Regions from separate parts of the Photorhabdus kleinii genome, predicted to be linked through region 1. Evidence: predicted binding sites of a transcription regulator. Region 1 holds the regulator's gene; the other holds the start of a gene.

Region 1 (17,592 bases):
GGGACTTGAACCCGTAAGCCCTAGTGTGGGCACTACCACCTCAAGGTAGCGTGTCTACCAATTTCACCACCTCGGCACTACTATGAGGTTATCGCTGATTAAACAACCCCATTTCAATTCTTTCTTGTGACGATTACTGCGGAATATCACTATTTGGTGCTGCCGGTGCCGTCGGAGTCTCCATCGGTTTCTCAGCTTTAACAGGCTCGCCAATGTTCTCCCATTTACTGCTTACACCCGTTTGGTTACTTGTCATATTTCCAAGCACCAAACTAATAATAAAAAACAGAGTGGCGAAAAGCGCAGTCATACGAGTCATAAAGTTACCAGAGCCCGATGAACCAAACAGCGTTGCAGAGGCACCCGCACCAAAGGAAGCACCCATATCAGCACCTTTACCCTGCTGTAGCATAACCAAGGCAATTAGCCCTATAGCAACTAGCAAGAAAACAACTAAAAGAGCTTCATACATATGTCGTACCTATGTCCTCGTGGGGTTTACCACGGTTTACGTGGCTACCTTATACTGCATCACCCACTCAAACAGGCTAATCACCTGACCGAGTGGGTCTGAATACTAACCAAACCACATCTGATACGCAAGGTTAATTTCAATAATCAGAATTACTTGAAGAAAAAAACAACAAATTAACCAGCGTGTTTCACTGCATCAGCAATACGATGGGCCAAAGCAGTGACTTGTACATCATCTTCACCCTCTACCATGACACGAATCAATGGCTCAGTACCAGATTTACGTAACAATACCCGTCCACGGCCATTTAATTCAGCTTCAACAGATTTAGTAGTATTCATTACGCTTTCCGATTTAAGTGGATCGTGTGAACCGGAGAAACGAACATTTACCAGCACCTGCGGCAAAAGTTTCATACCACTACACAGATCGTGCAAACTCATATGGTTACGTACCATAGCACTCAGAATCTGAAGGCCAGCAACAATGCCGTCACCCGTAGTTGTTTTATCCAGTAAGATAACATGACCAGAGTTTTCGGCCCCTAAACGCCAGCCTTCTTCCTGCAATTTTTCCAGCACATAACGGTCACCCACTTTAGTACGCAAAAATGGAATACCAAGCTGCATCAATGCTAACTCCAATCCCATATTACTCATCAGCGTACCAACAACGCCACCACGCAGTTGTCCTTGTCTCAATGCTTCACGGGCAATAATATAAAGGATCTGGTCGCCATCAACTTTCTGTCCCAAATGGTCAACCATAATAACGCGATCACCATCACCATCAAATGCCAAGCCAACATCTGCTTTCTCTTCTACAACACGTTGTTGCAACAAACGAACATCGGTAGCACCGCACTTTTCATTAATATTGATACCGTTTGGTTCACAGCCAATCGTCACAACATCAGCCCCTAGTTCTCTGAGTACATTTGGAGCAATGTGGTAAGTCGCACCGTTAGCGCAATCAAGTACAATTTTCAATCCATTAAGACTTTGCTCACTTGGAAATGTACCTTTACAGAATTCGATATAACGACCAGCAGCATCAACAATACGATTTGCGCGCCCTAACTCTGCGGATTCCACACAAGTCAGTGGCTTTTCCATTTCAGCCTCAATCGCTTCTTCCACATCATCCGGCAGTTTCGTACCATCAATAGAGAAGAATTTAATACCGTTATCATAATAAGGATTATGAGAAGCAGAGATAACAATTCCAGCTTCAGCACGGAAAGTTCGGGTCAGATAAGCAACAGCAGGTGTTGGCATAGGACCAGTGAACGAAGCAGATAAACCAGCCGCAGCTAAACCTGCTTCTAAAGAAGATTCCAGCATATAGCCAGAAATACGGGTATCTTTACCGATAATGATCTTACGAGAACCATGACGAGCCAGTACCTTACCCGCAGCCCAACCAAGCTTTAACACAAAATCTGGCGTAATTGGGCTATCGCCCACTTTGCCACGGATACCATCGGTACCAAAATATTTGCGGTTACTCATAATTTCTTTTCTTCCTTCGCTGAAAGTGTTGCTCCGACAATGTGCATTGCCTGCACGGTTTCTTTGACATCATGTACCCGGATAATTTGCGCTCCTTGCATAGCAGCGATAACTGCGCAAGCTACACTACCGATAACCCTTTCTTGTGGCGGCACATGAAGCAACTGACCTATCATAGATTTACGTGACATTCCTGCTAGCACAGGTAAACCAAATTGATGAAATTGGTTTAAATGTGCCAGTAACTGATAATTATGCGTCAAGTTCTTGCCAAAACCGAAGCCAGGATCAAGAACAAGTTTATCTTTTGTTATCCCTGCCATCACACAACGTTTAATTTGCTCAGTAAAAAATTGGTTCACTTCTATTAACAAATTTTCATAATGTGGAGCATCCTGCATAGTACGTGGTTGGCCTTTCATATGCATCAAGCAAACGGGTAAGCCAGATTTAGCTACGCTTTCCAAAGCACTAGGCTCTTGTAATGCACGAATATCGTTAATCAAATGGGCGCCAGCTTTTGCTGACTCACTCATCACCAATGCTTTCGAGGTATCAACAGAAATCCAGATATTAAATCGTTGAGCTAAAGCCTCAACAACCGGAACAACACGATCCACTTCTTCTTGTTCACTAACTTCATCAGCTCCCGGACGGGTAGATTCCCCACCGATATCAATGATCGCAGCGCCTTCATTAATCATCTTCTCAGCATGTTGTAAGGCCATATCCAGAGTATTATGAGCCCTACCATCAGAAAATGAATCTGGAGTCACATTCAAAATACCCATTACTTGTGGGCGGGAAAGATCGAGAACATTGTCTCTGGCTCTGAGTTTCATGTTAGGTTACCTTCAATGTCAAAACCCCAGGACTTACCTGGGGTTTCATGAATATCAAATCAGACTACGAAACAATGGAACAATTACTGATCTTTATTTCCTGACTGCCCTACTTGCTCACCACCTTGCGCCAATGTATTGATATCATCAGTTGGTTTTGCAGCCTGTGGAGGAGGTGTATTACCTGTTGAGCGACTGCTATTACTGCTGCCGCTATCACTTTCCCATCCTGCTGGTGGACGAACATTTGTACGATTCATTAAGTCATCAATCTGGGGAGCATCAATAGTCTCGTACTTCATCAATGCATCTTTCATCGAATGCAGAATATCAAGGTTGTTCATCAGAATCTGACGAGCACGTTGATAGTTATGATCGATAATTGCCTTAACTTCCTGATCAATAAGACGAGCAGTTTCATCAGACATGTGTTTAGCTTTAGCAACTGAACGGCCAAGGAACACTTCTCCTTCTTCCTCTGCATAGAGTAATGGGCCAAGTTTTTCCGAGAACCCCCACTGAGTTACCATGTTACGGGCAATTGATGTCGCCACTTTGATATCGTTAGATGCACCAGTAGAAACGCTGTCTGGGCCATAAATAATCTCTTCCGCCAGACGACCTCCATATAAGGTTGAAATCTGGCTTTCCAACTTCTGGCGACTAGCGCTGATCTGATCGCCTTCCGGTAGGAAAAAAGTCACACCCAAAGCGCGACCTCGCGGAATAATGGTAACTTTATGAACAGGATCATGCTCAGGAACCAGACGGCCAATAATGGCATGGCCTGCTTCATGATAAGCAGTTGATTCTTTTTGCTCTTCCGTCATCACCATAGAGCGGCGTTCTGCGCCCATCATGATTTTGTCTTTCGCTTTTTCGAATTCAACCATAGAAACTACGCGTCTGTTACCACGGGCAGCAAACAAAGCAGCTTCGTTCACTAGGTTAGCCAAATCAGCACCAGAGAATCCAGGAGTACCGCGAGCAATGACAGAAGCATCAACATCAGTATCCAGAGGAACCCGGCGCATATGAACCTTCAGAATCTGCTCGCGACCACGTACGTCTGGCAAACCAACAACAACCTGACGGTCAAAACGACCAGGACGCAACAACGCAGGATCAAGTACGTCGGGACGGTTAGTCGCGGCAATAACGATAATACCCTCATTGCCTTCAAAACCATCCATCTCAACTAGCATCTGGTTCAGAGTCTGCTCACGTTCATCATGACCCCCACCCAAACCAGCACCACGCTGACGGCCCACCGCATCAATCTCATCAATAAAGATGATACAAGGTGCTGCTTTCTTCGCCTGCTCGAACATATCACGAACACGGGATGCGCCAACACCAACAAACATTTCAACAAAGTCAGAACCAGAGATAGTAAAGAACGGCACTTTCGCTTCACCAGCAATTGCTTTTGCCAGTAAAGTCTTACCCGTACCCGGAGGCCCAACCATCAGAATACCTTTCGGAATTTTTCCACCTAACTTCTGAAAGCGGCCTGGTTCTCGCAGATATTCCACCAGTTCACCAACTTCTTCTTTCGCTTCGTCGCAACCAGCAACATCAGCAAAAGTGGTTTTAATCTGATCTTCTGTCAGCATACGGGCCTTGCTTTTACCAAAAGACATTGCCCCTTTACCGCCACCACCCTGCATCTGACGCATAAAGAAAATCCAGACCCCAATAAGCAGTAACATCGGGAACCAGGAAATGAAAATAGAAGTTAGCAGACTTGGTTCCTCTGGGGGTTCACCAACCACTTTTACGTTTTTATTCAGTAACGTATCTAGCAGTTTTTCATCCTGTACTGGTAGGTAAGTGGTGTATCTGCTGTTATCTTTCCTACTAACGTTAATTTCACGACCTGTGATACGAACTTCGCGCACCTGATCCTGGGCTAATTCATTGATGAAGGTAGAGTAATCCACCCTACGACTATTGGAATCGCTGGGACCAAAACTCTGGAATAACGACATCAGCACAACTGCGATAACTAACCAGAGAATCAGGTTTTTCGCCATGTCACTCAAGGGATTAACCTCATATTACAACTGTGTTAACAAATAGCATTCAGGGTACTATAGTTTCCGCCCTGTCGCTACAATGTATACTTCACGCGATCGGGCCCGCGAAGCGTCTGGCTTACGAATTTTCACGTTCGTAAATAGGGAGCGCATTTCCCTCAGGTATTCATCAAAGCCCTCTCCCTGAAACACTTTGACAATAAAACTCCCCCCAGGGGCCAGCACATCACGACACATATCTAACGCCAATTCAACCAGATACATGGATCGAGGAATATCGACCGCAGGTGTTCCGCTCATATTGGGTGCCATATCCGACATGACGACCTGGACTTTGTTATCACCAACTCGTTCAAGCAATGTTTTCAATACAAGTTCATCACGAAAATCACCCTGAAGGAAATCGACGCCAACAATGGGATCCATCGGTAAAAGATCACAGGCAATCACTCGCCCATTATCACTAATTTGACTCACTGCGTACTGAGACCATCCACCAGGAGCTGCGCCTAAATCGACAACGGTCATGCCAGGCTTAAAAATTTTGTCACTTTGTTGAATTTCATCAAGTTTAAACCAAGCGCGAGAACGAAGCCCTTTTTTCTGTGCTTGCAGAACATATTTATCACTAAAGTGTTCTTGTAACCAGCGACTGGAGCTTGCCGAACGTTTTTTATTGGCCATTGTCCTTTCCAACTATACTACGAATAAAGAGCCAGATATCTATTGCTCCATACACCAAAACCACAACACACTATTTATGGTGATAGAGATGAGATGGCGGTAGAATGTCTCGTTTTCAATCCTAACTAAGCAAAAAAACAATGGCCCTTAACAAAAAACAAGTACAACACCTGAAAAGTCTCGCTCACCCGCTAAAACCTGTCGTCATGATTGGTAATAACGGCCTGACCGAGGGTGTGTTGGCCGAAATTGAACAAACGCTGTCACACCATGAGCTTATCAAAGTCAAAATCGCAGGCGAAGATCGCGAAACCAAAAATTTGATCGCCGATGCAATTGTCCGCGAGACCGGTGCATATAATGTGCAAATTATCGGTAAAACTCTAGTTCTTTACCGCCAATCGGAAGAACGCAAAATTATTTTACCTAAATAATCAAACCACATTTATATAAAATGCGGTGCGCATATTATGATAAAAAAGGCCATATTCGGCCTTTTTTACTTTTCCACGATCCTTATGTAACTTTACCTAACGTAAATCAATAGCAACAGGCCAATCCCGAAGTTAAATATATTCAACTTTCAGGATTTCATATTCAACTTCACCACCTGGTGTTTTGATAATAACAACGTCATCAACTTCTTTACCTATCAAACCACGGGCAATTGGTGAATTCACTGAGATTAAATTTTCTTTAATATCCGCCTCATCATCACCCACAATCCGGTAAGTCTGCTCTTCATCAGTATTAACATTCAAAACCGTAACTGTAGTCCCAAAAATAACACGTCCAGCCTTGGGCATCTTTGTGACATCAATCACTTGTGCATTAGAAAGTTTAGCTTCGATTTCCTGAATACGGCCTTCGCAGAAACCTTGTTGTTCACGAGCAGCATGATACTCAGCGTTTTCTTTCAGATCACCATGTTCACGCGCTTCAGCAATGTCTGAAATAATTTTTGGACGACGTACGTTCTTTAGATAATCTAGCTCTTCGCGCAACTTATCCGCGCCACGTACCGTCATTGGAATCTGTTTCATTTATTAATCCTCTAAATCTTTTCTGAGCAAAAAACCAGCATCATCCTGATGTTTTCAGATAACAGCACAATGAGCACACCTTATCGGGCGGGCTTACAGACAATAAACAATAGTGCAAACCATAGGACTACCCAGAGTTCACAATCATATTTTACATATTAATATATCATTCTAACGTAGACTTGGTGATGGGTCATCGTTTACTTTTCCCCACTTTGCGCCTTAGTATTGTGGTATGTCTACATCCATATGCGAAATTTATGTCCTTCTTTAAAATTGCCGGCAGATTAATTTGCGTTACCGCTCTGTATCTGACTACACCCAACGCAAACGCCACACCTGTTGAGGAATATACGCAATATCTGCCTGATGGTACTAATCTGGCGTTAATCGCTCAAAAAGCGGGTAGCAGTACCCCGTTAATTGATTATCACGGGCAACAAATGGCTCTACCAGCAAGTACGCTGAAAGTTGTCACAGCTCTTGCAGCATTGTTACAACTGGGTAAAGATTATCGCTTTATCACCACACTGGAAAGTCACGGAAAAATTTCAAACGGCGTCCTGAGAGGGAATTTGATTGCTCGTTTTGTCGGAGATCCGACACTGACCCGTCAACAACTTCGCAATATGGTCACAGTTCTGAAACAATCTGGCGTGGAAAAAATTGACGGCGATCTTCTGATAGATGTTTCCACCTTTGCCAGCCACGATAAAGCTCCCGGTTGGGTATGGAATGACATGACCCAATGTTTCAGCGCTCCCCCTGCTGCCGCAATTGTAGATCGAAATTGTTTTTCAGTTTCGCTATATAGTGCTGAACGCCCCGGTGATACTGCATTTATCCGCGTAGCATCCTTTTATCCCGTAAATATGTTCAGCGAAGTTAAAACGTTGGCAAAAGGCTCTCCTGAAAGCCAGTACTGCGAACTGGACGTCGTTCCCGGAGAACTGAACCGTTTTACTCTTACCGGATGCCTTACTCAACGTAGTGAACCGTTGCCACTGGCTTTCGCGATTCAAAATGGTACCAGCTATGCGGGGGCAATCCTCAAAAATGAATTGCAAATTGCAGGAATTGAAATCACAGGTAATCTTAAACGCCAAAGTTTACCAACTGAACCGGGAAAAGTTCTGGCTCAAAATCAATCAGCACCATTACATGATCTGCTGAAAGTCATGCTAAAAAAATCTGACAATATGATTGCTGATACCGTATTTCGGACAATAGGCCGACAACACTTTGATATACCAGGAACCTGGCGTTCAGGCTCTGATGCGGTAAGGCAAGTATTAAAACAAAAAGCGGGTATCGATCTAGGAAATACCGTGATGGTGGATGGCTCAGGATTATCCCGCCATAATCTGATTACTCCAGCAACCATGATGGAAGTATTACAGTTTATTGCTCAACATGATCAAGAATTAGATTTTATTTCCATGCTGCCATTAGCGGGTCATGATGGCACATTAAGATACCGAGGAGGGCTGGACGAAGCAGGAGTAAACGGAAAAGTTTCGGCTAAAACCGGTGCCCTGCAAGGAGTTTATAACTTAGCTGGCTTTATAACCACTGCTAGCGGTCAACAAGTTGCTTTCGTACAATTTATTTCTGCTTACGCCGTACCGCCAAAAGAGCATCGCAACCGTCGGGCCCCTTTGATTCGATTCGAAAGCAGGCTGTATAAAGATTTATACCAACACAACTGATAAAATTGGCGCCACAAAGATGGCGCCCTTAGCTATGATGAGAAAGTGAAAAAATCAGTGTTTGTAAATAACTTCAACGCCTTCATCGTCATCTTCGTCCCAATCGTCATCCCAGTCATCGTCTATTTCCGAAACCTGTTCCAATTGCTTCTTATGGTAGTCATCCCACATGAATTCAACTTTCTCAGGCTGAGCTTCACCTTCTGTTCTGCTCATATTACGAGGCTGAGTTTTCATAAACTCCATAATATCCCAGCAAAGCGCTTTAACTCCCAGGCGATTTATCGCTGAGATCACATAAAAGTCGCCTTCCCAACCCAATTCATCAGCAATAGCTTGGGCACGCTGTCTAGCTTCTTCTGGCTCCAACAGATCAACTTTATTGAACACCAACCAACGTGGTTTCTCTGCCAATTTTTCACTGTATTGCTGTAGCTCGTTGACAATAATCCGGGCATTTTCAACAGGATCTGATTCATCAACAGGACAAATATCGATTAAGTGCAGCAATACCCGGCAACGTTCCAGATGTTTCAAGAAGCGAATACCCAAGCCAGCGCCATCGGAAGCACCTTCAATGAGCCCTGGAATATCAGCCACAACGAAACTTTGTTCGTTATCCATCCTTACTACACCCAAGCTTGGTACCAGAGTGGTAAATGGATAATCTGCAACTTTTGGTTTAGCGGCAGAAACAGCACGGATAAAGGTGGATTTGCCTGCATTTGGCATCCCTAGCATACCAACATCTGCCAACAACATCAGTTCCAGCATCAATTCACGAGTTTCACCTGAAGTCCCCATCGTTCTTTGACGAGGGGCCCGGTTAACAGAAGATTTAAAGCGGGTATTGCCAAGCCCATGGAATCCACCTTTTGCTACCATTAGACGCTGTTCATGACGAATCATATCGCCTAAAACCTCACCGGTTGCTGCATCACGGACACGGGTCCCAACAGGGACTTTAATCGTGGTATCCTGACCACGCTTGCCTGTACAATCACGGCTTTGGCCATTTTGTCCACGTTCTGCCCGAAAGGATTTTTCAAAACGATAGTCAATCAGTGTATTGAGATTTTCATCTGCTAGCAGATAAACATCCCCACCATCCCCACCATCCCCACCGTCTGGCCCACCTTTCGGAATATATTTTTCACGACGGAAGCTGACACAACCATTGCCACCATCCCCTGCAACAACCAGTATTCTGGCTTCATCTACAAATTTCATATTTTTTCTCCGTATGATAGCCATTACAGTGCTGGACGGCCGTGTTACCCAGAGATGGCGTACTTTAGAATATAAAAAGCCCCGCAACACATGCAGGGCTTCTGATTCGGTTTATAACTCGAAAAACTTATTCAGCTTCGATGCTGATAAATTTGCGGTTTTTCGGGCCTTTAACTTCGAATTTAACTTTCCCGTCAGCTAATGCGAACAGGGTGTGATCACGACCACAACCAACGTTATCGCCAGCGTGGAATTTAGTACCACGTTGACGAACAATGATGCTGCCTGCTAATACAGACTCGCCACCAAAACGTTTTACACCCAGACGTTTGCTTTCAGAATCGCGGCCATTACGAGTTGAGCCGCCAGCCTTTTTGTGTGCCATTAATCTGCTCTCCTAAATCTTAAGCGATGCCAGTGATTTTAACATCGGTGAACCACTGACGGTGGCCTTGCTGCTTACGGCTGTGTTTACGACGACGAAACTTAACGATTTTAATTTTCTCGCCACGACCGTGGGCAACCACTTCAGCTTTGATTTTAACGCCTTCAACGACAGGAGCGCCGATTTTGATGTCATCACCATTAGCGACCATCAGAACCTGGTCAAACTCAACAGTTTCACCCGTTGCGATGTCCAGCTTTTCCAGGCGAATTGTTTGACCTTCGCTGACTCGGTGTTGTTTACCACCACTTTGGAAAACCGCGTACATATAAACTCCGCTTTCCGCACGCCCCCTTAAATATCATTCCAGAGCGCACTATAAATATTCATAATAGGGCGCGAATTCTACGCAAAAAAGCCTAAGAAGACAAGAGCAGAATTAGAGCAGATGATAAAAAAACACAGTTGCTGAATTGTCATTTATTTAGACTGTTTTTCGAGTACAATCAAGACACAGCAATAACTATTTTAATGTTAATATGAACATAACTCTGCATTAAAACCCATAGCCGAAAAAATATGAATTTAGAATCCATTATCAAGCTAACCGCTGATGATATGGCAGCGGTAAATGAAACCATTCTTAGTCAGTTGAATTCTGACGTTACTCTTATCAATCAGTTGGGCTACTACATAATCAGTGGTGGTGGAAAACGCATTCGCCCAATCATTGCCATCCTGGCTAGCAGAGCATTGGGTTATCAGGGTGATAAGCATATTACTGTTGCTGCATTAATTGAATTTATCCACACAGCGACTCTGTTACATGATGATGTAGTGGATGAATCAGACATGCGACGTGGCAAAGCGACTGCCAATGCCATGTTTGGTAATGCAGCAAGCGTGCTGGTTGGTGATTTTATATACACGCGCTCTTTCCAGATGATGACAGCGCTTAACTCCATGCGAGTTCTTAAATTGATGTCAGAGGCAACCAATGTTATCGCTGAAGGCGAAGTTTTACAGTTGATGAACTGCAATGATCCAAATATTTCTGAAGATGATTATATGCGGGTGATTTACAGTAAAACAGCCCGATTGTTTGAAGTCGCCGCGCACTCTTCCGCAATTCTATCTAACGCCACCCCAGAGCAAGAAATGGCTTTACAAAATTACGGACGTTATTTAGGTACTGCATTCCAGTTGATTGATGATTTACTGGATTATAATGCTGATAGCGATACATTAGGCAAAAACACCGGTGATGATCTTAACGAAGGTAAACCGACATTGCCCTTGCTACACGCTATGAATCATGGCACTCCAGAACAATCAGCACTTATCCGTGAAGCAATTAAAAAAGGTAATGGCCGCCATTTACTCGAAACCGTACTAACAACCATGAAACAGTGCGGTTCACTGGAATATACCCGTAAACGAGCAGAGGAAGAAGCAGATAAAGCAATAGCTGCTTTGCAGGCACTGGAAAACTCCCCATACAAGCAAGCACTCGTGGGGTTAGCCCATATTGCCGTACAACGCCTTTCTTAATCGATAGAACGAAACCTGGGGTTAATCTGACTCCAGGTTTTTTTCTGCGTCTTCAACACCTACATCAATATAACCAATAAGTTTTGCGAGCCCCTCCCGAAGAATAAATTTCACAATTTTTTCCCGCTCAACTTTAGTTAATTGATAGTAAGCCTCAATCCAAATTAAGAATGGGTCTTGTCGTTTGTTTGTATAATCAATAGTACTTTCCCCTACGGATAGCACATTAAGTACATCTTCAGGCAAACTATTTATATGATATTCAAGAGCCTTGCCCTGAACACCCCGTTTACGTCTATATTCCCATCCTTCCCGCCTCGCCATCAGATTTATCCCCTGTGGCGAAGAAGGAAGTCCGGCAATACCAACCAGCTCTTTAGCTGAGTACCATTCTTTTTTCATACTTTTCTTCTCACTTTGCACCGGGATAATGAAGAAGAATCCAAGTTAGTTGGCATTTCTAATTTCCAAAAATGGGCTAAATAACAGAAAGTTTTTCTAAAAAACTTCTGATACCATCCCGTAAAATTATGGCTATCACAGCCTGTTTCTCAGATTCTGATAACTGATGAAAAGCACCAACCCAAATCGACAAAGGATCTTGCTTCTGCACCTGATATTCAGAAGATGATTCATGAAGCTCCAATGCTGCAATGGTCGTTTCCGGGAAACAGGAGTAGTGATACTCGACTGCTTTACCTTGTACACCTTGTCTTTTCTGACGTAACCACTCCTCTCGCTTTGCTCTGGCATTAACTCCTTGTGGTGATCCAGGTAACTCACCCACGCCGATTAACTCCTTGGCCGAATACCACTCTTTTTTCATCACGTTTCTCTATTTTTGTAACCAAGTTCAAAAAAGAAGTTTTTAAGAAAAAATTTGGAAATACTTTTGGAAAAATAATGCTATTTTATTTCTCAATAACAGGTTTAAGTTCGTTATTGCTCTCATGCATACCTGTTATTTATACCACTAACATAGCATCAAATTTAATAAAAAAAGGATTAAAAATGATTTCAAGGAAATCTGATTGGCATCCTGCCGATATAATTGCAGCTTTACGCAAGCGGGGAACAACCTTAGCTGAGGTATCACGCAGAGCAGGACTCAGCTCATCGACCCTGGCGAATGCACTATCTCGTCCGTGGCCAAAGGGAGAATGGATAATTGCGAATTATCTGGAAATACACCCTTCAGAAATTTGGCCAAGTCGTTATTTTGATCCAAATACTGGAGAATTATTAGAAAGGAAAGTACGCGAACAAACAAATAATTAGCTAACGAATTATATTAGCTGAACAAAAACCGCCGGTAATTCGCTATACCAGCGGTTTTATTGTTTCATAGATATATATTTTTTATTTATAAAATATATTAATTAGTTATTAATAAATTTTTCGCCTAATTCTATATCTTTTCTCAATACATCTAGCATGCCTTCCAGTGCTTTCTGTTCAAAATCACTCAGCTCACCAACGTTCAAACGCTCTTCTACGCCATTTTTACCCAAACGAACTGGCTGGGCAAAGAAGCGAGCATATTTACCATCACCTTCAATATAAGCACATTCCACAACATCACTTTCACCTTGTAAGCCACGGACCAAAGAGAGGCCCAGACGAGCCGCAGCTTGCCCCATAGACAGAGTTGCAGATCCTCCACCCGCCTTAGCCTCAACGACTTCAGTACCGGCATTCTGAATACGCTTAGTTAAGGCAGCCAGCTCTTCATCAGTAAAGCTCACACCAGGGATCTGAGACAACAGAGGTAAGATTGTCACACCAGAATGACCACCGATAACGGGTACTTCGATTTCCTGTGGTTTTTTACCTTTCAATTCAGCAACAAAAGTATTAGAGCGAATAACATCCAGCGTTGTAACACCAAACAGGCGGTTTTTGTCATATACACCTGCTTTTTTCAGCGCTTCGGCTGCAATAGCCACAGTTGTGTTGACTGGATTAGTAATAATCCCAATCAGTGCTTTCGGGCAAGTTTTAGCCACTTGTTCTACCAGGTTACGAACGATCCCCGCATTAACATTAAACAGATCTGAACGATCCATACCTGGTTTACGGGCAACCCCAGCAGAAATCAATACAACATTTGCTCCTTCCAACGCTGGAGTTGCATCTTCACCAGCAAAGCCTTTAATTTTCACTTCCGTTGGAATGTGGCTCAGATCAACAGCCACCCCAGGTGTCACTGGAGCGATATCATATAAAGAAAGTTCTGAACCTGAAGGAAGCTGGGTTTTTAGTAGAAGAGCAAGCGCCTGACCAATACCACCGGCTGCACCGAGAACTGCAACTTTCATCCTGATACTCCTTAAATCGTTTATACTTTAAAATGCTGTGAATTCATCTAGTTAAGAACCATAGATTACTACGTTTTTGAAAACAATCGGTTAACAACCAAATTGTGGACTTACGCTCTAATAGTGGGACGCAAAAGTCGCCGTATTCTAGGCAAAATGCTTATCTGTTAATGAGATAACGGACACTATTTTGAGAATTTCCTTATGATTTTACGAAACAATTGGCTAAATACCTTACACCCAACAACAACGCCAAACAACATCATTTGATTAACAATATATTTACTTGATAACCGGCTAAAAAAGCAAATTTCCATATTCATATTTTATGAATTTCTATATAACATAAGACCAACTTTGCACGGTTCAAATTGGCTATAAAATCATTATTATTGCATAAAAATTCATTTATATGCATAATACAAGTTTCATAGCTGATTGAATATGGTGAAATATGCGCACTCCCTCTAAACAGGAAGACTTAGTAAAAGCTTTCAAGGCGTTATTGAAAGAAGAAAAATTTAGCTCTCAAGGTGAAATTGTCACTGCTTTACTGGAAGAAGGTTTTGAGAACATTAACCAATCCAAAGTCTCTAGAATGCTGACTAAATTTGGTGCTGTTCGCACCCGTAATGCTAAAATGGAGATGGTTTACTGCCTGCCTGCTGAGCTTGGTGTTCCTACTGCCACTAGCCCACTAAAAAATCTAGTATTAGACGTTGATTACAACCATCCTATAGTTGTGATTCGCACAAGCCCTGGTGCTGCTCAACTTATTGCTCGTCTGCTAGATTCTCTTGGTAAATCAGAAGGTATACTCGGCAGTATTGCAGGTGATGACACCATCTTCGTTACACTCACCAGAGATTCCACAACAGAACAGCTGCGTGGAGCCATCCTTGGGTTGTTCGAACAAGAGCTTTAAATGAACGCGCCAACATGGCGCGATTCATTTTCCCACTGCTATTCTCAGGATTGATAAGCTTTTTTATTCAGCTTAGAGAGTAATTTTTCATGAATATCACCAAACCCTCCATTACTCATAACCAGAATATGATCCCCCTGCTGCGCCTTATCAACAATCATATGCACCAGTGAATCTATATCAGCACTCCAATACGCTGGCTGAACACAGTGATCTGCAATTTCTGATACGTGCCATTTAATGTTAGCTGGCTGGAATAAAAATACTTTATCAGCACGCCCTAATGCTGGTGCGATCTCATTCTTACTCACACCCATTTTCATCGTATTTGAACGCGGTTCCAGTACGGTAATAATACGGGCTGTTCCTCCAACCTTACTACGCAGGGCTTCGAGTGTTGCCAGAATTGCTGTCGGGTGATGAGCAAAATCATCATAAACAGCAACACCGTTTTCCTCACCACGTAGTTCAAGGCGACGACGGGCATTAATAAATTCACTTAAAGCACAACAGGCATCTGCGGGCTGGACACCAACATGATGTGCAGCAGCAATTGCAATCAACCCATTGCGCATATTATGTTCACCCACCAGCGACCCGTTCACTTCTCCGACAACTTTGCCACCATAAAACACCTGATAATGACGGCTGTCTGTACTGATCTTTTTTGCCTGCCAGTTACCGGTTTCACCCACTAGTTCCAACTCACTCCAACAGCCCATAGACAAAACCTGTTTCAGGTTAATATCGTTATCCGGGACAAGAATCTTACCACTACCCGGAACGATCCTGACAAGATGGTGGAACTGCCTCTGAATAGCAGCCAGATCGCCAAAAATATCGCCATGATCGAATTCCAGATTGTTCATGATCAGCGTACGTGGGCTGTAATGCACAAACTTAGATCGTTTATCAAAAAAAGCGCTGTCATATTCATCAGCTTCTATTACGAAAAACGAGCTTTCCCCGATCTGAGCTGATGTTTCAAAATTCCCCGGAACACCACCGATTAAGAAACCTGGTTTATAACCACAAGCTTCCAAAATCCAGGCTAACATACCCGCAGTTGTTGTCTTGCCATGCGTCCCTGCAACCGCCAGCACCCAACGTTCTGACAAAACATAATCATGCAGCCATTGTGGGCCAGAAGTATAAGGGAACCCACGCTCCAGCACAGCTTCTACACAAGGATTCCCACGGCTCATAATGTTACCGATGATGACCATATCTGGCACAGAATCCAACTGTGCCGGGTCATATCCCTGAATCAGATTAATCCCATGTTTTTCCAGTAAGGTACTCATTGGTGGATAAACATTGGCATCAGAACCAGTCACTTCATGACCAAGAGAACGAGCCAAAATTGCCAGTCCCCCCATAAAAGTGCCGCAGATACCAAGAATATGAATACGCATTGATTTCCTATTCCATAGCATGAAGTTAGCCACTATTCTAACCATCAAAAGCAAGATAAGAAATGGAATAGCCTATGAATCATCCCTTTCTTTGGCTAAACTGCCCGCGTAAGAGTGCAATGGACACTCTAAAACCACTATCAAATCACATTCAGGACTTTCGTCATGAAAACATTAGGCGAATTCATCGTCGAAAAGCAGCACGATTTTTCTCACGCTACAGGTGAACTCACTGCATTGCTTTCCGCTATTAAGCTCGGAGCAAAAATCATTCACCGTGATATCAACAAAGCCGGTTTAGTGGATATTTTAGGAACCAGCGGTGTGTCCAATATCCAAGGCGAGGTGCAGATGAAACTGGACCTGTATGCTAATGAAAAACTCAAAGCAGCACTGAAAGCACGCGGTGAAGTTGCGGGGATCGCTTCAGAGGAAGAAGATGATATTGTTATTTTCGAAGGAGACCGCGCTGAAAACGCAAAATATGTTGTTTTGATGGACCCATTAGATGGTTCTTCAAATATTGATGTAAACGTTTCCGTCGGTACTATCTTCTCTATCTACCGCCGTATTACCCCCATCGGCCAGCCAGTGACTGAAAAAGATTTCCTGCAACCAGGTCATCGTCAAGTCGCCGCCGGGTATGTTGTTTACGGTTCTTCAACTATGCTGGTCTACACCACCGGCTGTGGGGTACACGCCTTTACTTACGATCCTTCTTTGGGAGTATTTTGTCTTTCCCATGAGAAAGTTCAGTTCCCACCCAATGGCAATATGTATTCCATCAACGAAGGGAATTACATCAAATTCCCTATGGGGGTGAAGAAATACATCAAATATTGCCAGGAACAAGATGAAGCAACTCAGCGCCCTTATACCACCCGTTATATTGGTTCGCTGGTTGCTGATTTCCACCGCAATTTACTGAAAGGCGGCATCTACATTTACCCAAGTACCGCCAGCCATCCATCAGGAAAATTACGCCTGCTGTATGAGTGTAATCCAATGGCATTCCTGGCTGAACAAGCTGGCGGTAAAGCCAGTGATGGAGCTAATCGCATTCTGGATATCATCCCATCCAAACTGCATCAACGCGTCCCTTTCTTTGTGGGCAGTAAATCGATGGTAGAGAAAGCCGAGAGTTTTATGGCTGAGTTCCCAGATGAGTAATTTCATCGGTTAATGACGGATAAGCGGCGGGATTTTTCGTCGCTTTTTTAATTTTAACTAATGAGGTTAAAATACCCCTGCTTACTTGTCAGAAAAATGGAGAGTACTTTAAAAAATGTTTTGGCTATAATACTCCCCACTCTATTCTGGTTTGAAATAAAGGAAACTTTCATGAGCCTGAACTTAGTACCAGCAGGAAAAAAACTGCCTGAAGATATCTATGTCATTATTGAGATCCCTGCAAATGCAGATCCGATTAAATATGAAATTGATAAAGAATCTGGTGCGCTGTTTG
Region 2 (15,733 bases), on a different contig from region 1:
TTCCTGTATTACGTACCGTTTTACTCTTCGGAATATAACTGGTTCCAGCTTCTATCGATTGTTCTTGGAAATCCACACCGGTACTGACCATGCCCTGATATAGCTGAAAAGTATTCCCCCATTGCAAGTTATATTGTTCAGAATCATTAAGGCTAGCAGACTTATCATAGCGTCCATATTGAGGATCAAAGTTATAATCTTTTGTATGACTATAACTGGTAATTAACTGGGATGAGTAGATCCCTTGGTTAAATCTGACTCCCATGTCATAGTGGCGGCTATAAAGTTCACGAGTATCCGGTCTGGCATATGGATAGCTCCAATTAATATCCGCATCATAAGATGTTCTATTGTTATAGCCATAAGCTCGAACAAATCCACTGACTTGCTCATTAAATTTTTGATCGACTCCCAACCAAAGCATTTTGCTCATGAAGCCATCACGATCAGGTTGTCTAAAACCACCGGTATTACCATCAGCAACAACATCGTATCCTTTGGTATAAGTATAGTTAGCTGCTGCTGTCAGAACTGTATTTTCAGCTATCGTTTGTTGAGTTGCACCATCATAAGTTTGATAACCATGTGAGCCGATACCTACATTAAAGCTGGTTCCTGGTTTCTCTCTGGTAGTGATGATATTAATAACACCACCAATAGCATCAGAACCATAAACAGCAGAACGTGGTCCACGGATATATTCAATTTTCTGAACCAATGATACAGGTATTTGGCTTAAATCAGAGGAGCCACTGATGCCCGCTTGATTCAAACGTATTCCATCCATCAATACCAATACATGACTAGCATGAGTACCACGTATAAACAAAGAGCTTAACTGTCCAATACCTCCATGCCGCGCAATATCAACACCGGGTAGACGACGCAAAATATCGGCTACACTATTTGGCTGCCAACGATCAATTTCATCCCGTGTTACAACAGTATAAGGAGCCAGTATGCTTGATACCGGCTGTTTAAAACGACTCGCTGTCACAACCAATGAATCCTGCGACTCCACCGCAACAGAAGCTTGATTCCAACCAGAAATTACCATGATTGAAACAGTGGATAATAATAACCGCTTTTTATTTATCATGAGAGAAAACATCCCACAATTTATTGTTAGAAGGACACGCTACGATGAAGCGTTGAACCTATTCATAGTTGAACCTATTCATAATAGTAAGCATAGACAGGATCGTGTATGAGTAATAAGAAAACTGGACATTCTTTGCTCTTCCCCTACAATTTTGCCCGAAAATTTTTCTTACTACAGATATAAGAGAACAAACATAATGCAAAATCTCCTGCCAACGGAAAGCTATGAACAGCAACTGACGGATAAAGTCAGCCGTTTAAAAAACATGATGGCGCCTTTCCAACCCCCGGGGCCAGAGGTTTTCCGCTCACCGCTATCTCATTACAGAATGCGAGCAGAATTTCGAATCTGGCATGAGCAGGATGATTTGTACCATATTATGTTCGATCAACAGACGAAACAGCATATTCGCCTTGTTCAATTCCCTGTCGCCAGTAAGTTAATCAACAAAATGATGGTAGTATTAATTGACTCCATTAGATCTGAACAGATCTTACGTCATAAGCTATTTCAAATTGATTATCTGTCTACTTGCAGTAATAAAATCCTTGTTTCTCTGCTTTATCACAAAAAATTGGGTGATGAATGGACACAACAGGCATTAAGACTGCGTGAAGCGTTAAGAAATAAAGGATTTGACGTTGAGTTAATTGGCAGAGCCGCTAAAACCAAAATCACATTGGATCATGATTATATTGATGAGGTTTTACCTGTTGCAGGCCGAAAAATGATTTATCGCCAGGTGGAAAACAGCTTCACCCAACCAAATGCTAGCGTCAATATTCATATGCTTGAATGGGCAATTAATATTACCAAAGATTCAAAAGGTGATTTACTTGAGCTCTATTGTGGTAATGGCAATTTCTCTCTGGCATTAGCTCAAAATTTTGAACGAGTATTGGCAACAGAAATTGCCAAGCCATCCGTTGCTGCCGCTCAATACAACATTGCAGCCAACGGTATTGATAATGTACAAATTATCCGAATGTCAGCAGAGGAGTTCACCCAAGCAATGAATGGTGAACGCGAATTTAATCGCCTTCAGGGAATCAATTTAAAAAGCTATCAATATGAAACTATCTTTGTCGATCCGCCACGTAGCGGCCTTGATGAAAAAACGCTTGAGATGGTCCAAACATATCCACGGATTCTTTATATTTCCTGTAACCCGGAAACCCTTTGCCATAATCTGAAAACATTAACCCAAACGCATAAAATTAGCCATCTGGCCCTGTTTGATCAGTTTCCTTATACTCATCATATGGAATGCGGCGTGCTTCTGGAAAAATTAAACTGATACTTGACGAATATATAAAACAAAAACGCCGGCAGATAGATTTCTCCGGCGTTTTTCAACAATTAATGACAATTTTCTGTAATTGCCTGGTTTTTACGAATTTTTACCTTTCTGTAAATCCAAAATACCAGTACGGTACCCATTACTGCGGGCAGAAAATTAGAGCCAATTTCAGGGTATTCAACCCTGATAATCGCACTATAACTAAATAATCCTAAGAGGAAACAAGCAACAACTAACTTAGGCATCCCATCTGGCATTGAATAATTTAAATAGCGCTGATGGATACAATAAATTGATAAAATCAGTGTTATCAATGGGAAAACTGAAAAAGAAACAACTGAGCTAAAAACTGCTGAAAACGTTCCATTCGTTGCTAATCCGACAATAAAAGCGAGTAACAATGTACTTTTGTCCTGGCGATATTGTTCCATCATTGCGTTCTCCTCCTTCATAGTTATTTAAGTTCAGGGTTCGGTGGGTTCATTTCTTTGCGATACCAATAATATGCACCTTTAGCAATCATCCGTAGCTGCAAGACTAAACGTTCTTCTAAACGCTGTCTTTTCTCCAAATCAATATCCAATGCTTCTGCACCGGCACTGAATACTATTGTTACCATTGCCTCTGCCTGCACCTCAGTAAAATGCCTCGGCATACAGCTTTCCTGTTCTAAATAGTCTGCCAGTTCAGCAATAAAATGTTGGATTTCCCGTGCGACAGCGGCACGAAATTCAGCAGAAGTCCCCGAACGTTCACGTAATAATAATCGGAATGCATTTGGATTATTACCGATAAATTCCATAAAAGTTGAAACAGATGTGCGGATGACACTGCCACCTTTAGCAATACGTTGTCGAGCTTGCCTCATTAACTGACGTAGCATCAAACCACTTTCATCCACCATAGTCAGCCCAAGCTCATCAACATCGCGGAAATGACGATAAAATGAAGTAGGTGCAATACCTGCTTCACGGGCGACTTCACGCAAGCTAAGGCTGGTAAAACTCCTTTCGGCACTCAACTGGCTGAAAGCAGCTTCAATCAGTGAACGACGAGTTTTTTCTTTCTGTTTCGCTCTGATGCCGATAATGTTACTCACACGAATCCTGACTCTTTATCTGAACTACATGTTAGGAAATATACCAAATTTTAACGCGTTTGCCGTAATGATATGCTTGTCATGTCATTTATAATGATCCATGTCATTTTCTCAGCGCATTTTCTTATTAGATATTAAGATGATAAAAGTGACTACGCGTAGTCAGAAAATCATTAAGGGGGCATTCCCCCTTTGTTAATTCGATCGTTAGATAATTATTTATTTTCCAAAAACTTCATGGTATCAGCATAGCGGGTAAAACTATGTTCAATTCACCCTAAACGATGACATAAACTCCTTATGAGGATTGGGTTATTAAGTCAACCGATGTTAATATAGCATTGTAATTTTGTGTAAAAACAGGTCTCTCCTCTATGCAACATATTCATTTTGACGCCATTGTCATTGGTTCTGGTCCCGGTGGAGAAGGAGCAGCAATGGGATTGGTGAAACAGGGTAAAAGCGTTGCTGTTATTGAACGCTATAATAATGTCGGCGGTGGTTGTACTCATTGGGGTACCATCCCGTCGAAAGCCCTCCGCCACGCCGTCAGTCGTATTATTGAATTTAACCAAAACCCTCTGTACAGTGATAATTCCCGCGTTCTTCGCTCTTCATTTGCTGAAATCTTACGCCGTGCTGAAATGGTAATTAATCAGCAAACTAGAATGCGTCAAGGATTTTACGAACGTAATGGGTGTCGTATGTTTTCCGGAGAAGCAACATTCATTGATGACCACCGGGTGAGTGTGCGCTATGCTGACGATAGCCACGATATTTTAAGCGCAGATAAGATTATTATCGCAACTGGTTCTCGCCCATATTGTCCGCCAGATGTCGATTTCACTCACTCCCGTATTTATAACAGCGATTCCATTCTGAAATTGGATCATGAACCACGGCATGTCATTATTTACGGTGCCGGAGTGATTGGTTGCGAATATGCTTCAATCTTCCGTGGATTAGGCGTAAAAGTTGATTTAATTAACACTCGTAATCACTTACTCGCTTTCCTTGATCAAGAGATGTCAGATGCACTTTCTTACCATTTCTGGAATAGCGGTATAGTAATCCGCCACAATGAAGAATATTCTAAAATTGAAGGTGTTGATGATGGTGTTATCGTTCACCTTAAATCCGGTAAAAAAGTCAAAGCTGACTGTCTGCTTTATGCTAATGGTCGAACAGGTAATACGGATACTTTAGGGCTAAAAAACGTTGGTCTGGAAGCAGATAGCCGCGGTTTACTGAAAGTTAATAAGATCTATCAAACCAGCAACGAAAATATCTACGCTGTAGGAGATGTTATCGGCTATCCAAGCCTAGCCTCAGCTGCTTATGATCAAGGCCGAATTGCCGCCCAAGCGATGACGAAAGGAAACGCCGAAGTTCATCTGATTGAAGATATTCCAACGGGTATCTATACCATTCCTGAAATTAGCTCTGTAGGTAAAACCGAACAACAATTAACAGCAATGAAAGTGCCTTATGAAGTTGGACGCGCACAATTTAAACATCTTGCACGCGCACAAATTGCGGGGATGAACGTAGGAAGCCTGAAAATACTGTTCCACAGAGAAACAAAAGAGATTCTTGGCATTCATTGTTTCGGGGAACGTGCGGCTGAAATTATTCATATCGGCCAAGCGATTATGGAACAAAAAGGTGAAAGTAATACTATCGAATATTTCGTCAATACTACTTTCAACTATCCAACTATGGCTGAAGCCTATCGTGTCGCAGCTTTAAACGGGCTTAACCGGCTATTTTGATTGCCCGTAATAAGTGCCCATTTTAGCTCTAATAGCCTCTGCTAGTTGCTCATAGCGACCACGCAGAGGTGAACCAGGACGATAAATCAAAACAACAGACCGCTTAGGTTCAGGGCTGCCACACTCCAGATAACAGACGCCATCACGTTTTTTCTCTTGTGGTACTGCCAGATCAGGCAATAAGGTTATTCCGCTACCGGCAGCAACCATATTACGCAGGGTTTCCAAACTGGTTGCACGAAAATGGGTATCTTCCTTCGCGCCCGCCTGAAAACAGAACCCCATTGCCTGATCACGCAAGCAATGACCATCTTCTAACATCAACAATTTTTCACCTGCCAATTCATCCATAGCGATTTTTTTACGCTCTGCCCAAGAATGGCCATCATAGATAGCTAGTTTCATGGGTTCTTCAAACAATGGCACTTCAATGAAAGCTCTTGTCTCCTTAACCATTGCCAGAATCGCACAGTCCAATTTGCCACTATCCAACTGGGCTAACAGACTTTGAGTCTGGGCTTCATATAGATACATTTCCAACTTAGGAAACAAACTATGAAGCCCAGGGATAATATGAGGCAACAGATATGGACCAATTGTCGGGATCAAACCAATATGCAGAGGACCAGACATGTTTTCCCCTTGAAGTGACGCCATTTCCTGCAAAATCCTCACCTCGCGGAGAACTGTTCTGGCTTGTTCTACTAATAACATCCCTTGTTGCGTGAACAAAACTTTACGGCTGGTGCGCTCCAATAACATGACACCCAGATCATCCTCAAGCTTACGAATTTGCCCGCTTAACGTAGGCTGGCTAACGTGGCAAGAATCAGCAGCACGGCGAAAGTGCCGATGCTCCGCAAGCGCCACAAGATATTCCAGATCGCGGATATTCATTCCCACCTCAACATATTTAATATAAATGATAGAAACTACCAATAGATAATTATATCAATGTGAGGAAAAGACTATCAGATAATCCTTAAGAACTTATATATAAAGCTCTCATTTATTTTACAGGGGATAAATTAATCCCCCTACTATTATGATGACTAACTTAATTTTAGCCTCTGCTTAGCCTCTGCAATCGCTTTCATAACCTGTTTTTGCGACACTCCTCCCTTTGCAAGGCGTTTGTCCAGACAAGATTGCAAAGACAAAATATCATATACATCTTCAGTAATTGCACTACTGAACTTCTGCAACTCTGCCAATGACAACGCTTCCAATGCCTGCCCCTGGGCAAGCGCCATAATCACAATTTCCCCAACAATATGGTGAGCTTCTCGGAATGGAACACCTTTTGCAACCAAATAATCAGCTAATTCGGTCGCGTTAGCATAACCCTGTTTAGCTGCTTCCGCACAACGTGAACGCCTGACCTGAATACCATCTAACACCAACGCGGACATATGTAAACAATCCAGCCAAGTATCCAGCGCATCGAATAACCCTTCTTTATCCTCCTGCATATCTTTATTGTAGGCTAGCGGCAAACCTTTCAAGGTCATCATCATACCGGTCAATGCCCCCTGCACCCGGCCACATTTCCCACGAATTAACTCCAGTGCATCCGGGTTTTTCTTCTGTGGCATCAGAGAAGAACCGGAAGTGACTCGATCTGACAGTTCAATAAACCCGGCTTCACCGCTATTAAAGAAAATTAGGTCTTCCGCAAAGCGGGAAAGATGGATCATACTGATACTGGCATTAGATAACAGTTCCAATACATGGTCACGATCTGAAACGCTATCCAAGCTGTTACGCGTCGCAGAAACAAAACCTAGCCATGATGCTAGTTGTTCGCGGTCAATATCATAAGCGGTTCCAGCCAATGCACCACACCCAAGCGGGCTGGTATCCAGCCGTTTCAAAGTATCCTGTAACCGACTTTCATCACGGACCAACATTTCTACATATGCCAAGCACCAGTGAGCAAATGTGATAGGCTGCGCTCTTTGCAGATGGGTATAGCCCGGCATCACTGCATCCTGATTATTCTCCGCAGTAATCACCAATGCCTGCTGTAACTCCACAATTGCCTGATAGAGATGTGAAATGTATTCTTTACACCAAAGTTTGAGATCTGTTGCCACCTGATCGTTACGGCTACGACCAGTGTGGAGTTTCTTACCCAGATCGCCAACTTTACTGATCAACTGCCCTTCTACCCAACTATGGATATCCTCTGCACCACTTTGCAAGATGGCTTGTGGGTTAGCCTGAACCTCATTCAACAATTCATTTAATGCCAGCTCCAGTCTTTGTTGTTCTTCAACGGTCAGCACACCAACCGTTATCAACGCTTTCGACCATGCAACTGAACCGGTAATGTCCTGTTCCGCCAACCGGTAATCAAAGCGAAGTGAATCGTTAAATTGTTTGAACCGTCGATCTGCTTTCTGACTGAAACGCCCGCCCCAGAGTGCCATATTTTTGTTCCTGATTATCTGATGTCTGAGTGATTGATTACCTTTCATAAACAGCAATTTCATTCGCAACATGGAGATAATAGACTCGATAAATCAAATACAAGGATGAATTCACGATCTGGTCATTACCTCCATAACTACGAACGATGAAATTACTCTTTACTATTTAATGCCCGAATGCGCGAAGGGAGAGAATACAGACGGATAAATCCTGCTGCATGGCTGTGATCGTAAACCTCATCTTCACCAAACGTTGCAAACGCTTCAGAATAAAGGCTATTTGTTGATTTTTTCTGGATCGCTGTTACCTGACCTTTATAGAGTTTCAGTACTACTTCACCGCTGACATCCGCAGCCAACGCCTCAGCCGCGGCCTGAATAGATTGACGTAGCGGGGCAAACCAACGTCCGTCATAAACGACATAAGACATTTCTAGCCCAAGCTGCTGACGCCATTTAAAGCTATCACGGTCCAGAACCAGTTGTTCAACACCACGCAACGCAGCCATCATGATGGTTCCTCCCGGCGTCTCATAACAACCACGAGATTTCATTCCCACCAGCCGGTTTTCCACGATATCGATACGGCCGATACCATGTTTTACTCCCAAAATGTTCAGCGCTTCAAGGCATTGATATGGAGACATCACCTTGCCGTTAACCCCAACAACCTCGCCTTTCTCAATAGTGACACTGACCAATTCAGCTTCATCTGGTGCTTCTTCTGGATCGACTGTCCACACCCAACAATCTTTATTGGATGCATTCCAAGTACTTTCCAGTACGCCACCTTCGGTAGAGATATGCCACGCATTCTCATCACGGCTGTAAATTTTCTCCAATGTTGCGGTGGTTGGAATATCTCGCGCTTTCAGATAATCCAGCAACGCTTCACGGGAACGCAAATCCCACTCTCTCCACGGTGCAACTACTTTTAGCTGGGGGGCTAATGCCGTATAAGTGCTTTCAAACCGAACCTGATCGTTACCCTTACCTGTTGCACCATGAGCAAGTGCATCTGCTCCCACTTTCAGTGCCAATTCAACCTGTGCTTTAGCAATAATGGGGCGTGCCATTGAAGTGCCCAACAAATAGCTACCTTCATACAGAGCACCGGTTTTCAGTACCGGATAAACATAATCTTTAATGAATTCCTCACGCAGATCCACAACGTGACATTCTGATGCGCCAGAACGCAAAGCTTTCTGCTCCACGCCTTCCAAATCTTCACGGCTTTGCCCCACATCGGCAACAAACGCAACAACTTCACAGTTGCCATAATGTTCCTTCAGCCAAGGAATAATGGCAGAAGTATCCAGACCACCAGAATAGGCAAGAACGATTTTTTTAATATCTTTAGTATGCATGAAGTTACCCTTTGAAATTCCGTTGTTATTTATCAGCAAAGATTTGCCGAAAATTAATCAAACTTAATTTAAGCCAGAATACGAGTACCGACGGGAACACCGTTAAATAGATCGGTCAGTTGATCTGCATGACGCCAACTGGCGATATCTACCGGACGATCTAATGTCCTAGCTGCATCTAAAGCGGCATTCACCTTCACAATCATGCCGTCAGTAATGATGCCGTGAGCAATAAGTTGTTCTGCTTTCTCAACATTTATGTCAGGGATTCTCTGCCCTTTACCATCCAAAATACCACTAACATCAGAGAGCAATACCAAATCAGCACCTAGCGTCTGAGCTATCGCCGTTGCTGCCTGATCGGCATTCACATTCATCAGCTCCCCTTTATCCGTTACACCAATTGAGCTGATAATGGGCATATAACCCGCATCCAATAACATTTTCAGCAACTTAGCATCGCCCGGCATCGCTTTCCCCACATGCCCCAACTCTTCACTCAGTTGGGAAACCATGACCACATTACCATCTCCTAAATATAATCCAACTGATGCAAGTTGATATTTAGTCGCCCACGACAACAAGGTCTTATTGGCGATACCAGCCAATGCGCCAGTGATAATCCCAATCTGATCAGCGGGTGTTACTCGTAATCCTTGTTCCTTCACTATCGGTAGCTGCAACTTCTGCATCAGCTCATCCACCAGATAACCACCACCATGAACAACAACCAACTGACGTTCGTGTGTTTGCCGATATTCCTGCAATGCAGTAAACACGCGTTCCAATGCTTCTTCATTGTCCAATAACACGCCACCTAACTTTATGACTAAAGGTTCCATCTGCTCTACTCCTTCACGTCAACCATTAAAGTAATGCCTGAGTTTCTTCAAACCCAAAACGTATATTCATACACTGAACTGCCTGAGCTGCCGCGCCCTTCAAAAGATTATCCTCAGTACCCACAACAATCAGATGGTCACCCTCTACAACAAAACCGATATCACAGAACGGTAACCCAACAACGGATTTCAATGCTGGCACCCCTTTGCTGTAAAGCCTTACCAATGGCTTATCTTTGTATGCTTGCCGATACACCTCATCTATCTGTTCTGCGGTAACACCCGGCTTCAATTTACAGGTAATTGTGGCAAGAATACCCCGCGCAAAATTGCCAAGATGTGGAGTAAAAATCACCCTGGTTCCCAGATGCTCCTCAATCTCCGGTTGATGACGATGGGTAAATATTCCATAAGGTTGCAAACTGATTTCGCAGAAGCTGTTGGTCATGCTGGCTTTCCGACCTGCTCCACTTACACCACTAGTAGCATTAATCACCGGCCAATGGCTGGTATCCAGCAAACTATTTTCCAACAGCGGTTTCAGGGAGAGTTGAGAAACTGTTGGGTAACATCCCGGTACAGCAACTAATTGGGCCTGTTTGATTTTTTCAGCCTGCCATTCGGCAAGTCCATATACTGCTTGTGCTAACCATTCAGTATGCTTATGTTTGAATCCGTAGTATTGTTGATAAATCTGAGCATTTTGTACGCGGTAGGCACCAGAGAGATCAAATACAGTGCAACCTGCTGCCAGAAATAACGGCGCAATGTCATGACTAACTTCATGGGCGGTGGCAAGGAAAACCACATCAATCCCTTTAGCAGCATTAATAATATCAGTCAGCGGTTGCAGCGGTAGATCAACAATGCCTTTATACTGTGGATGTAAATCTGAGAAGCATTTATCTGCATCAACGCTCTGAGCAGAAACCATGAGTCTAATCAGATTCGTATGCGGATGACGATGCAGATATGCTGCCAGTTCTGCTCCGGTGTAACCACTTGCACCAACAACCAGCGTATTCAACATAGGATATCTTTACCTTATGCTCAGTATTCAAACGGGATAATGTATTTTTATTCAAAAAAAATGCATGAATATTGATACTATCATGAATAAAGGCTGTCAACAGTGAATATTAAATTACCTCCATTTATTGAGCTATTTCGGCAATTAATCGCGACTCCATCTATCAGCGCCACCGATGTCAGTATTGACCAAAGTAACGAGTCTCTCATCAACCTACTGGCAAGTTGGTTGAAAGAAATTGGTTTCGAGATTGAGATACAGCCCGTCCCCGAAGCCCTCGGAAAATACAATCTACTAGCAACATTGGGGAGTGGCCCAGGTGGGCTACTCTTATGTGGACACACTGATACCGTCCCCTTTGACGATGGACTCTGGACTAAAGATCCCTTCACCCTGACAGAGAGAGATAACAAACTGTACGGTTTAGGTACAGCAGATATGAAAGGCTTTTTCGCCTTTATTATTGATGCATTACGGGACATTGATGTCAGTAAAATAACCCATCCGCTGTACATTCTGGCAACCGCAGATGAAGAGACGACAATGGCAGGAGCCCGTTATTTTGCCGCAAGTACCGCTATTCGACCGGATTTCGCGATTATCGGCGAACCTACTTCATTGCATCCTATCTGTGCGCATAAAGGACATTTATCGAACGCTATCCGTATTGTTGGCCAATCCGGGCATTCCAGTGATCCAGATCGTGGTATAAACGCCATTGATTTGATGCACGAATCTATTGGTCACTTGATTGAACTACGCAATACGCTAAAAGAGCGTTATAACAACCCGGCATTTGCCATTCCATATCCAACTATGAATTTCGGCTATATTCACGGAGGTGACGCAGTAAACCGTATTTGTGCCCATTGTGAATTACATATGGATATTCGCCCATTACCGGGCCTAACGTTGCAGGATCTGAACGGACTGTTAAATGAAGCACTGGAACCCGTGAAACAACGTTGGCCTGGCCGTCTGACTATCAACGAATTACATCCCCCTATTCCCGGTTATGCATGCCCAACCGATCACAAGATGATTGATGTGATAGAGAAACTGCTAGGCCGCAAGGCTGAAACGGTCAACTACTGTACCGAAGCACCATTCATTCAGGAATTATGTCCGACATTAGTCCTTGGCCCAGGATCTATTGAACAGGCACATCAACCAGATGAATTCATTGATATGTCGTTTATTGAACCCACCAGAAAGATAATTTCCCAGTTAATAGATCATTTTTGTCTAAGCAATAGTTAATCGTTTTACTCGTCCCCCAAAAGTCAGGGGGACTCAAGCAACAAAATCCCCCTTCTCAAATCTTCTGGCGCATAAGTAATACTTATAGAACATGACCTGCCATTAAATTTTAGAAATTTCGCCCAAACTGATGGTTTTCTGATATGAATATGAGGGTTTAGGGTAAATACGACGTTGTGGCGCTACAAAAAAATAACTTTTCGCCACCTAAATGAAATTTTTCTACCGGAACAGAATCAACATTCCGCCAGCAATAAAGGCCAAGAGTCACATGAATCAACAATATTCCGCAATGCGCAGTAATGTCAGCATGCTAGGTAAGCTGCTCGGAGACACAATCAAAGAAGCTTTAGGGGAAGATATTCTCGATAAAGTTGAGACTATCCGCAAATTATCCAAATCGTCCCGCGCAGGTAATGAAGCACACCGCCAGCAGCTATTATCTACATTGCAAAACCTATCTAATAATGAACTGCTGCCAGTTGCCCGTGCTTTCAATCAATTTCTCAACCTGACAAACGTCGCAGAACAATATCACAGTATCTCCCCGCATGGTGAAGCTGCCAGCAACCCCGTTGCGTTAGCGAAATTATTCACCCACTTAAAAGAAAAAAATTTCAGTAACGACGATCTGAAAAAAGCGGTAAATGAACTGTCTATTGAACTGGTTCTCACCGCTCACCCAACTGAAATCGCTCGTCGTACATTGATCCATAAACTGGTAGCCGTTAACACCTGTCTATCGCAACTTGATCACGATGATCTGGCGGATTATGAGCGTAATAACATTATGCGCCGCCTGCGCCAGTTAATTGCCCAATCATGGCATACCGATGAAATCCGCAAAATCCGTCCTACCCCAATTGATGAAGCGAAGTGGGGGTTTGCTATGGTGGAAAATAGCTTGTGGGAGGCTGTGCCAGCATTCCTACGTGAATTCAATGAACAACTGGAAGAGTCAATTGATTACAGCCTGCCAGTTGAAGCGGTACCTGTCCGCTTTACTTCCTGGATGGGCGGCGACCGAGACGGCAACCCAAATGTCACCTCTGAAGTCACTCGTCATGTATTACTGCTTAGCCGCTGGAAAGCAGCCGATCTATTCCTAAAAGATATTCAGGTTCTGGTTTCTGAACTATCCATGTCTGAATGTACACCAGAAGTTCGTAAACTAGCAGGTGGTGATGAAATTCTAGAACCTTACCGAGAAATTGCTAAAAAATTGCGGACACAACTCAGCAATACATTGACCTATTTGGAGAAACAACTGAAAGGAGAACAAGTTCTGCCACCAACTGATTTGCTGGTGGATAACGAACAGCTTTGGCAACCACTTTACGCCTGTTATCAGTCACTAAAAACCTGCGGGATGGAAATCATTGCCAACGGTCAATTATTAGATATCTTACGCCGTATCCGTTGCTTCGGCTTATCACTGGTACGTATTGATGTACGCCAAGAAAGCACTCGCCATACAACCGCCGTTTCTGAACTGACGCAATACCTGGAATTAGGTGACTACGCCAGTTGGTCAGAAGAAGAAAAACAGGCTTTCCTACTGTATGAACTGCACTCCAAACGTCCATTGATCCCACATAACTGGCAACCAAGCGCTGAAACGCAAGAGGTTTTCGCAACCTGTAAAGTCATTGCCGAGTCACCTCAAGACGCTATCGCCGCTTACGTTATCTCAATGGCTAAAGTACCTTCTGATGTATTAGCGGTTCACTTGCTACTGAAAGAAGCCGGTTGTCCGTTCACTTTACCCGTTGCCCCATTGTTCGAAACCCTTGATGACCTGAATAATGCCGAAAATGTCATTCAGCAATTAATGAATATTCAATGGTATCGCGAACTGATTCATGACAAACAGATGGTGATGATTGGTTATTCTGACTCAGCAAAAGATGCCGGAGTGATGGCTGCGGCATGGGCGCAATACCGAGCACAGGATGCCTTGATCAATGTTTGTGAAAAAGAGGGCATTACGCTGACCTTATTCCACGGTCGTGGCGGTACTATCGGCCGTGGCGGTGCGCCAGCACATGCTGCTCTGCTTTCCCAACCACCGGGAAGCCTGAAAGGTGGCCTACGTGTGACCGAACAAGGCGAAATGATCCGCTTTAAATTCGGTCTGCCACAAGTCACTATCAGTAGCTTAGCCTTATATGCCAGTGCGATTCTGGAAGCAAACCTCCTACCACCGCCGGAGCCTAAACTGGAATGGCATCAGGTGATGGATACCCTGTCTGATGTTTCCTGCAAGATGTATCGCGATTATGTACGTGAACAGCCCGATTTTGTACCTTATTTCCGCGCGGCAACACCAGAACAGGAATTAGCTAAACTGCCTCTAGGTTCTCGTCCAGCCAAACGTCATCCGGCGGGTGGTGTGGAAAGTTTACGCGCTATCCCGTGGATTTTCGCCTGGACACAAAATCGCCTAATGTTGCCAGCCTGGTTAGGTGCAGGTGCCGCGCTACAACAAGTTATCAATGATGGAAAACAGGATGTATTAGCAGAAATGTGCCGTGATTGGCCTTTTTTTACCACTCGGATTGGTATGTTGGAAATGGTCTTCGCCAAAGCTGATTTATGGTTGGCAGAATATTATGATCATCGTCTGGTAGATAAGAACTTATGGCCGTTAGGTCAGAAACTGCGCAAGCAACTCTCCTCGGATATTAAGACGGTATTAGCCATTTCTAAAGATGAACACCTAATGGCAGATTTACCATGGATTGCAGAATCAATCGCCCTACGTAATGTTTACACTGATCCACTAAACGTCTTACAGGCAGAACTATTACTGCGTTCCCGTCAGCAACAACATCCCGATCCTCAGGTTGAACAAGCGTTGATGGTAACCATCGCCGGTATCGCAGCAGGAATGCGAAATACAGGTTAGTAGTAGGTAATCTTAGCGCAACAGTAGTGACACTATTGAGCACAGCACAAGTATCTTTTGTCTCCAGACAACCCCATACAAAATGTGCTCAATAGATAACGAAAAAGAAGTTATTTCTCACCAAGCGAAGCGTACTTGAAAAAAAATTCCTTATCATTTATCCCCTTTTTTCCGCAGTAAGATAAACACGGAAGCAATCACCCACGCAAAAGTTTCGATCATTACATAAATAAAATTTAATAATGTGATTTTTTCTCACTTCCCTAGAATTGTGCTTTTCCATTTCTAAGAGGATTCAGTCGTGAAGAAAAATAAACTTGCCATGTTGTTATCTCTTGCTGCCTTATTTGGCGTTAATGCCTATGCCCAAACAGAGCAACCGAAGGAGGTCCATACTGCTCAAAATGCCCTGGCAGCGCAATCCCAGCTACTGCCTAACCCAGAAAGCCCCATCCTGGCCGAAGAAGAGAAAAAGCTCGACATTAAATCTGAGGTAGCTTACGCCCCCGCACCTCCACTAACCAATATGTGGGTCTATGCCGTTGGCTCAACGAATTGCGGATGGGAATACACTTCCAACTTGCCAGTGACAAACTGCAATCACGGAGGATACCAGCTCCG

What was found. Region 1 encodes ArgR, which controls arginine synthesis, uptake and breakdown. Its sites were predicted from a motif close to ANTGAATAAAAATACANT; they were not measured.
Region 2: the regulator ArgR is predicted to act here: its motif matches at 10,983-11,000, upstream of argC (N-acetyl-gamma-glutamyl-phosphate reductase).

What each region holds. Positions count from the first base shown of each region.
Region 1 is NZ_JAJAFY010000007.1:53,740-71,331, forward strand. Features, by position in the region: tRNA gene LG003_RS06245 (tRNA-Leu) at 1-76, opposite strand, end outside; gene secG (preprotein translocase subunit SecG) at 134-472, opposite strand; gene glmM (phosphoglucosamine mutase) at 649-1,986, opposite strand; gene folP (dihydropteroate synthase) at 1,983-2,828, opposite strand; gene ftsH (ATP-dependent zinc metalloprotease FtsH) at 2,912-4,873, opposite strand; gene rlmE (23S rRNA (uridine(2552)-2'-O)-methyltransferase RlmE) at 4,922-5,551, opposite strand; gene yhbY (ribosome assembly RNA-binding protein YhbY) at 5,692-5,985, shown strand; gene greA (transcription elongation factor GreA) at 6,118-6,594, opposite strand; gene dacB (serine-type D-Ala-D-Ala carboxypeptidase) at 6,855-8,303, shown strand; gene cgtA (Obg family GTPase CgtA) at 8,358-9,533, opposite strand; gene rpmA (50S ribosomal protein L27) at 9,661-9,918, opposite strand; gene rplU (50S ribosomal protein L21) at 9,938-10,246, opposite strand; gene ispB (octaprenyl diphosphate synthase) at 10,498-11,469, shown strand; gene LG003_RS06310 (DNA-binding protein) at 11,491-11,871, opposite strand; gene LG003_RS06315 (DNA-binding protein) at 11,948-12,295, opposite strand; gene LG003_RS06320 (helix-turn-helix domain-containing protein) at 12,481-12,747, shown strand; gene mdh (malate dehydrogenase) at 12,849-13,787, opposite strand; gene argR (transcriptional regulator ArgR) at 14,242-14,712, shown strand; gene mpl (UDP-N-acetylmuramate:L-alanyl-gamma-D-glutamyl-meso-diaminopimelate ligase) at 14,757-16,127, opposite strand; gene fbp (class 1 fructose-bisphosphatase) at 16,293-17,297, shown strand; gene ppa (inorganic diphosphatase) at 17,469-17,592, shown strand, end outside.
Region 2 is NZ_JAJAFY010000067.1:2,182-17,914, forward strand. Features, by position in the region: gene btuB (TonB-dependent vitamin B12 receptor BtuB) at 1-1,099, opposite strand, end outside; gene trmA (tRNA (uridine(54)-C5)-methyltransferase TrmA) at 1,299-2,399, shown strand; gene LG003_RS21010 (YijD family membrane protein) at 2,462-2,833, opposite strand; gene fabR (HTH-type transcriptional repressor FabR) at 2,857-3,501, opposite strand; gene sthA (Si-specific NAD(P)(+) transhydrogenase) at 3,876-5,273, shown strand; gene oxyR (DNA-binding transcriptional regulator OxyR) at 5,265-6,170, opposite strand; gene argH (argininosuccinate lyase) at 6,326-7,705, opposite strand; gene LG003_RS21035 (argininosuccinate synthase) at 7,858-9,072, opposite strand; gene argB (acetylglutamate kinase) at 9,141-9,914, opposite strand; gene argC (N-acetyl-gamma-glutamyl-phosphate reductase) at 9,940-10,944, opposite strand; gene argE (acetylornithine deacetylase) at 11,047-12,204, shown strand; gene ppc (phosphoenolpyruvate carboxylase) at 12,476-15,112, shown strand; gene LG003_RS21060 (YolA family protein) at 15,414-15,733, shown strand, end outside.